One region of the Halobacillus sp. KGW1 genome, then DNA from elsewhere that is predicted to be linked to it. Evidence: a T-box and tRNA genes for the amino acid it is inferred to sense, from the RefSeq annotation. Region 1 holds a T-box; the other holds one or more tRNA genes.
The links. The T-box of region 1 lies ahead of AXG56_RS07875 (valine--tRNA ligase). A T-box ahead of a tRNA ligase gene usually reads a tRNA of that ligase, here a tRNA-Val.

Region 1 (4,186 bases):
AACTCATACTTATCGATGTTCGTCGTCACCTGCTCAATCGTCTGATTCAAACGAGTCAGAATCCACTGATCGGCAACGGATTTCTTCCCGGACAAATCAATGTCCTCAAACGTTAAATCTCCCATATTCATGAGCGCAAAGCGGGAGGCGTTCCAAATCTTGTTGGCGAAGTTCCACGTTGATTCCACCTTCTCCCAGTGGAAGCGCAGATCCTGCCCCGGAGAAGAGCCGGTAGATAGGAAGTAACGCAGCGAATCCGCGCCATACTTCTCAATGACATCCATCGGATCGACACCGTTTCCGAGGGACTTACTCATTTTCCGTCCATCAGCATCACGGACAAGACCGTGGATAAGAACGTCGTCAAACGGACGCTTCCCTGTGAATTCAAGCGACTGGAAGATCATCCGGCTTACCCAGAATCCGATGATGTCATAACCGGTAACAAGAACGTTCGTCGGGAAGTAGCGCTTATAATCTTCACTGTCCTCATCCGGCCAGCCCATTGTGGAAAACGGCCACAGAGCGGAAGAGAACCATGTATCGAGGACATCTTCTTCCTGCTTCCAATTTTCCTCATCTGCCGGTGCTTCTTTGCCGACATACACTTCCCCGGTTTCTTTATGGTACCAGGCTGGAATGCGGTGTCCCCACCACAATTGACGGGAAATACACCAATCACGCGTATTTTCCATCCAGTGCAGGTACGGCTTCTCGAATCGTTCCGGCACGAATGCTACTCGATCGTCTCCTTTTTGAAGATCGACGGAAGCTTCTGCGAGAGGCTTCATGTCAACGAACCACTGGGTGGAAAGATACGGTTCAACTACTGCTCCGCTCCGTTCCGAATGGCCGACAGAATGCATGTGCTCTTCAATCTCGAAGAGAACGCCGGATTCCTGAAGGTCCTTGACAATCTGCTTCCGGCACTCGAAACGATCCATCCCTTGATACTTACCGGCGTTGTGATTCATTGTTCCGTCTTCATTCATGACAAGAATGCGTTCAAGGTTATGGCGGTTGCCGATTTCAAAATCATTTGGATCGTGGGCCGGTGTGATTTTCACCGCTCCTGATCCGAATTCCATATCGACATAATCGTCTCCGACAATTTCAATTTCCCTTCCAACGATAGGAAGGATCGCTTTTTTGCCGATCAAATGTTTGTAACGATCATCTTCCGGATGAACGGCAATGGCTGTGTCTCCAAGCATGGTTTCCGGGCGTGTCGTTGCGATTTCAATCGAACCTTCTTCGCCCTTCAGCGGATAACGCATATGATAGAACGCGCCCTGGACATCTTTATATTCCACTTCAATATCGGAAAGAGCTGTTTGTGTCGCAGGGTCCCAGTTGATGATGTACTCCCCGCGGTAAATGAGACCTTTCTCATAAAGCTTGACGAATACTTCCTTAACCGCTTTTGAAAGACCTTCATCCAAAGTGAAACGCTCTCTTGAATAGTCCAAACCGAGGCCGAGTTTCTCCCACTGGGCGCGGATGAATTTTGCATATTCATGCTTCCACTCCCAGGACTTTTCCAGGAACTTCTCCCGTCCTAAATCATGACGATTGATTCCTTCTTCCCGAAGTTTGGCATCGACTTTCGCCTGTGTCGCAATGCCCGCGTGATCCATTCCCGGCAGCCAAAGGACGTCATATCCCTGCATCCGCTTCACACGGCTTAAAATATCCTGCAATGTCGTATCCCACGCATGGCCAAGGTGCAGTTTCCCTGTGACGTTCGGCGGCGGGATGACAATAGTATAAGGCTCCTTCTCTTTATCTCCTGTTGCTTCAAAAAACTTGCCGTCCACCCAGTACTGATACCGGTCTTTTTCAATTGCTGCCGGATCGTACTTTGTCGGCATCGAAAGATCTTGTTGATCCATTCCGATCTTCCTCCTTCTATTCTCTTTGTATAAAATAAAAACCCCTCCGTCCAAAAAAGGACGGAGGGGATTCATTCCGTGGTACCACCTTCATTTACAGGAAAACAACATACTCTTCCTGTACACTCGACTGACATAACGGCTTCTAACCGGCTTCTCCTACTCTTTGGTTCAAAGAAGCTGCATCAAGGGCGACCTTCCATCAACAGGGTTCCTGGAAAACTCTCACCGAATGTTTTCCTCTCTTTAGGAATTGTTCATGTACTCTTCCCTATCTAAGCATTTCACGTATAAAGGTTATATAACATATTGTATATAGAAAACAATGCTTTAGTCAACCTGTAACAAAAAAAATGAGCGTCCGCCCATTCCATGGTGGGAAAACGCTCAAAAAAAGTATGGAGGTGTTCCTCTTCAGCCGCTTATATAGGTACCGTCTGCCGATCTGGTGCAGAAACTGGCTGTATGTTCTCGAGAAATGCTTACTGCCGATCGTCATCTTTCAAACCATCCGAATGATCATTTTCCCGACGACGTTCGATATTTTCCTGTTCGGTTTTTTATTGGGGCTTTTTCTTGCTTTCAAATACAAATGGATTTAGCTCGGAATATATACAATTTGACCCGGAGACACATCCTCTGTATGTTCATTCACCCGCTCCAGCTGTTTCACCGTTACACCATACTTCTCAGCGATTGACGAAAGTGTCTCCTCTTCTTGTGCAATATACATCTTCATTTGTGTGTACGTATCTTCCCTATTCGGAAATAGGTGTTTGAAAATCTGTTTAATTCCGTCCATTCCGCCCGGCGCTTTTTGTTCCTGTTCTTCCGAAGAAGACGTCTGCGATTCTTCCACACTGACCTCTACTTCCTCCCAATCGACGATCGTCTCCATTGAAGGCTCGGCCTCGTCACCTGCAGGTGGTGTTTCCGATGCCGGAGCTGTATGACCAAAAAATTCCGGGAAGCTCTGTGACTTTTTGTACGTCCACCGTCCATCACTGGATGAACTCGGTTTATCATCCACCGATTCCTGTTGCTGGTCGAACTGAAAAACAGGAGCTTCGCGTTCCGGGAAAATCGGAATATCCTGGGCTTTATCTTCAGGGAAGTTGACCGGCCCAACCCTTGCAGATTCGTCAAAGGATTCCGCATTCGCAGCCCCTTTATCCTTTTCTTCGATGCCGTTGATATTAATGTGGGCATGCAGGCGAAGCTGACGTGTGGCTGGTAGTTCATAATCGAAACTTTCAATATCGATGAGAACATCCTCTAAATTCGATACTCTCTCTAATGGTACCGTTATTTCTACCGGGAATTGGTGACGGAATTCATACGCATCCCCTTCGACCGGCGCGACATGATCCATAATCCTCACCGAGTTCGTGAATGCTGCATCCTCGGGATCCCCCGTGTTTCCTGTCGGGATATATTCTCCCGCAAGTTCCACCGTCCCCTTCAACCGGACGACATCTCCCAGCTCTTCAATGGATATCTCAGGTTCTAAGGAGATACCAATCAGCTCTCGTACTCCCTGTCCCTCCTTGAACCAAATCGATTCATCTAAATAAAAGGAAAATACATTTTGTTTGTTCTGCAATGTCAGGTCCCCTCCCTAAGGTAATAAACACGATTCTCTTTTATCACCATATGCGACAGGAGCAGATATATACATAAGAGCTGAAAAGCAGAAAAAGGCCGAACAGCTGAAAAACTCCAGCCTCCAACGAATGCGGTTAATCAGGAGACTCCCAGTACGCTCCTCTTGACCAGCACTTTTTCCACAAAAACAAAAGCGTACGGGAAGGACCCGTACGCTTTTGTATAATAGTCACTTAAGACCGGCGAATACTTTTTCTGCGGCCTGTATCGTTTTCTCGATATCCTCATCCGTATGCTTCGTCGATAAGAACATTCCTTCAAACTGCGAAGGCGGGAGATAAATTCCTTCTTGGACCATCCCCTGAAAATATTTCTTAAACAATGCTAAATCCGACCGGTTGGCCGTTTCGAAATTAGTCACCGGCTCGTTCGTAAAGAAGAATCCAACCATGGATCCCGCTCGATTAACCGTCAATGGAACGCCGTGCGTTTCCGCTGCATGAAGAAAACCTTCCACCAATCGGTCTACTTTGTGGTTAATAGACGTATAGGATTCTTCCGTCAGAGCGGAAAGCGTCTCAAATCCGGCCGTCATAGCAAGTGGGTTCCCGGAAAGTGTTCCGGCCTGATAAATATCACCAACTGGAGCGACACGCTCCATGATTTCCCGCTTTCCACCGTAAGCCCCC
Region 2 (4,186 bases), 1.2 Mb from region 1:
CATGCACCGTTTTCTAATTGATAAAGAAGCTGGAAGCGGTCCACTTCATCCTGAAGATCGAATTTAAGCATACGCAGGCTGCCGTATACATCAGAGAATTCCTCATCCGAAAGCTTCTGGGCGATCGTGATGTGCGGAACGAATTGATACGCACGCTCTTCCGGCATCTGGCCGGCATGTAGTTTATCGTTCAAAGCGAAGATCTCTTCGGATGGATCGATCTTCAAATAAATAGTATTGGTCACCGGTGAAAAAGAGCTGACTTTATAGACGCCGTAGGAGAAAGGCTGTGTTTCTTTAGCGATTTCCTTCAATTCAGGGATGATGGTGTTTTCAATTTCCGCCTCATCCGCTTCAAACGGCTCCTTCATCGTAATGTGCGGGGGAACAAGCGCATAATGGGGATCGTAACGCTTGCGGTAAGAATTCGCCACATCCTGGACTTTTTTCGATGGAAAAACTGCAATGCCGTATTTCATTAGGCTAACCCTCCTGATTCTTCCTTTATATGTTTCCATTATTCTTTCCCAAACATGTTCAACAAAGCACGTTCAAAATCCTGCTGCCAAGAGCCCCATGTATGATCTCCGTCCAATTCATGATACGTATAGCTGAGCGGCTGACGTTCAAGAAAGTCGCGGAGCTCGCGGTTCGGAGTAAGGAAATCCAGCGTGTCTCCATCTGTCGTGACAACGGATGTTTCTTCCTTGCCGATTGTATGGTCGATCGTAAGCGCGGAGAAGTCGCGGGCAGACGCCAGTACCTCCATTACATGCTCATCCACATAAGGACTCTGTGCAATAACATTACCGAAAATATTCGGAAACTTGGCTGCCGTCATCAAGCCGAGCGTGCCGGCAAGCGAATCTCCGGCAAGCGTGCGTCCACGGCCCATATGGTAGCCGGGGAGCTCTTCATCAAGAAACGGAACGACTTCCCGAATGAGAAAATTCACATAATCGCCCTGACGTGAACCGTCCGGATGATACTTTTCACGGCGGTCGTACTTATCCTGATAATGGATGCCGATGAAAATCGTATTCTCTATCCGGTTGTCGCGGTGCAGCTTATCACTGAGTGTCGCCGCCCGTCCCATTTGGAAGTAGTCGTTTCCATCCTGCATGATACAGAAATGGTATTTATACAAGGAGGAGAAATTCTTCGGCTTGTACACCTTCAGCTTCATCGTCTCCTGTAAGTAGACACTTTCTATTTCATACTCTGTCATGGATCCTTCCCTACCCATATTCCAGCCACCTCCTCACAACAGGGAAATTCACAAAAAAATTCCCTTCCTATATCCAATGTAAACGTGTTCTCACTTATTTTATCATACTATTGTGTAAAAAGTTGAATGGAAGAGAAAGGAGGATTTAATAGAGGAAAAGAAGGGAATTTACATTTTGTTAAAAATATTTTTAATATCCGTTGACATCTTTCTCGATCCATAGTATATTATTACTTGTCAGCAGGAAACGCCGACAACATACTACATACGATTCCGTAGCTCAGCTGGGAGAGCGCCACCTTGACAGGGTGGAGGTCGTTGGTTCGAGCCCAATCGGAATCATCTTACAAAGTGCTGGAATGGCGCAGTTTCTCAAAAAGGAGAGGCTGCGTCATTTCTATTTATTTTAGGTGTTGTTGCCGAAATTGAAAATTTCCCTTCGTTACTCTTCGAAAAAGGCCTATCTATCTTATGAGTTGCTTCTTGATCGCTTTCTCCTCCACGTATACGTATGCATCCTTTTCCTATATACACCGTGTATAGGTATGAAGTGCTCCTATAAGTGGTTGTAAATAAATCAGCTATATACGTTTACACCAGACCCCATCTTTGGAATTACTACACGAAATGAAATGAATAAAACCTATTCAATAGGTGAATAAGTTTTATTCATTAATGATAATCTGGTTAAAGAATTATTTAAGGTACATCCGTACAATCACCTATGAACGTAATTGGATTTATATTGGCCGTGAAAAAGGTGGAGAAGGTGTTTCCGGAAAAGTCTGTGGCATCCACAGTCCAAACCGCTAAACCTCCTGAAATTCCCCGAGTTATTGTTACCTCGTAAACGCCTGAAGGTAGAACATTACCCGTTGCGCGGGCTGTTCCTCTGACGTAGGCGAATGTATTACCTTCACATGCAATTTCTATTCTTCGACCCGCAAGAAAATTAATTGAATTACCCCCACTATCAAAGGAAACGTTGAAGTTATTGACTGCAGGATTACACATTGGAGAAGAAGTAAAACACTGAACAGATGTCACGTTAATTGTTCCTTCTGAAAATTCCCCCACTCCACCAACAGTAATTTCAACTAACGCTGGTGCCGAGCCACCGGCAACTCCTATTCTAAATTTACATGGACATTGATCAACGGTAGGGCATTCCACTTGTACTCCGATACTTGCACTAACACTTTGACCGTTAACAATGGTGGAAGCTGTTATTGCTGTGGATAGAATAGGGGTTCCTTCAGGAATTATTAGTGTAGTTGTAAATGAACCGTCCGGTTGAGTAGTGGCTTGAATAGGAGTGAAGGATCCTACTGACGGAAAATTGGAAAACTCCACCAAAGCACCATCAACTGGAAGGCCTCCACAAGTTAAGGCTCCTGTTACTTCGCCATCGCAAGTAATTAATGAATCAGCAGCAATGGTTAGGGCGCAATCTGAAGCGCAGCTTACGTTGACTAGTATCGTTTCCACTAACGGTTGACCGTTAACTGTTGCGGTGGCAGTAATTTCGACATCTGTAGGAGGAGTGCCTGTTGGAACAGTTACTCCTGAGAAATAGTTACCAATCGTTCCTGTAGTTGCAGGTGTAGGATCAAAAGTGACAATGGCAGGATTGGCAGTCAAGGTAACTTCAACACCCGGAATAAACGTATTGTCACACCGTACTCTTCCGGAAACAATATTGTTACAGTCAATAGTTTCTGGACCGAATAATGTAAGCAAACAAGGATCAGCCAGGCATCGTGCAATAGTTGGTAAGGTGGTGGATGTATCTGTGCCGTTAACATTTGTAGAGGCTGTAATCTCTATGGGAATCGGCTCCGTTCCCTCATCCACTGTTATTACTGTGGTAAAGTTGCCATTTGCATCAGTTACCGTTGGATCAGGAGAAAAAGATACGACGTCAATGGAGGCGGAAAAGTCGATTAATGCATCTGTTACCCGTTCACCATTACATTCTAGATTTCCAAAAAGTGTCCTTTCACAAACCGTTATAGCAGGGACAAATAAATTTAAGGTACAGAGAACATTGCAATTAAAAGTAGCTTCATCCGCGTTTTTCCGAACCTCAATGTTTGATTGTTGGGTAATCCAGTCGTAGACCTTCTCTACTTTCGTACAAATGGTTTCTGTTTGGACAGGTTCGATACGATTTTGTAAATAAGCGCTCGGTTTTGTTGAAGGTAACGTTTCGGGGACATTTTTTGTTGCATCAGAAGATAAATCGCACGCTGGGGGTATGGCCCGTTCACTACAACGGTCCAAAATTAGTTGCTCTCTTGGACTGCAATAATTTGCTTGTATCCCTATGACTGTATCGGTAACTACCTGAATGTCTAAACATATATCCAAGAATATTTCAACCGATTGAAACATGCCATCCCGACAATTAATACAAGCATCACAGCTAAAATCTCTTACGTTACATACGATATCCGTACCTTCTGGCGCACAAAGGAGTGCGCTTTCAATAGAGAAAAATGGTATTGGATCAGATGTACATGTTTCCAACCCATTGGTGACTTGGATAACAATATAACCTGTCTTTTTTATGGTTACTTTTTGTAAAGTCACCTCTTGATTATTGGGAAGTGTGATGTCTACATTTTCCCTGTCAGTAAGAATGGTACATGTAATACCTGATTGACCTAATGGATTAATGGGACGGCCGGTTGAATCGGATAAGAAACAGCTAACATTCCCTCCATTCTCAAGTAAAATACAAAGTTCTGGGTTCAATTGGATTCCTCCCTAATTTAGTGTATAAACATTTTATGCGTAAATTTAATAAGCTGTTTAGGCGTGAATTTTAATGGATAATATTTCTGTTTTTTTAAGTTGAGATGTTTATTTCCATGAATTTCGACATTATTGATCAGCATTGTGTATTTTTTCTCTTCGCAATTATCCATCTATGCAGCTAGTTATTGTCATTTTCCT

Region 2: it encodes a tRNA-Val, which carries the amino acid that the T-box ahead of AXG56_RS07875 (valine--tRNA ligase) is inferred to sense. The anticodon was not compared.

The regions. Positions count from the first base shown of each region.
Region 1 covers NZ_LSOC01000002.1:1,393,572-1,397,757, forward strand. The annotation lists gene AXG56_RS07875 (valine--tRNA ligase) at 1-1,892, opposite strand, end outside; T-box leader at 1,946-2,179, opposite strand; gene spoVID (stage VI sporulation protein D) at 2,491-3,495, opposite strand; gene hemL (glutamate-1-semialdehyde 2,1-aminomutase) at 3,727-4,186, opposite strand, start outside.
Region 2 covers NZ_LSOC01000002.1:197,473-201,658, forward strand. The annotation lists gene AXG56_RS01570 (YjcG family protein) at 1-479, opposite strand, end outside; gene AXG56_RS01575 (esterase family protein) at 518-1,246, opposite strand; tRNA gene AXG56_RS01580 (tRNA-Val) at 1,498-1,570, shown strand; gene AXG56_RS19720 (hypothetical protein) at 1,928-3,985, opposite strand.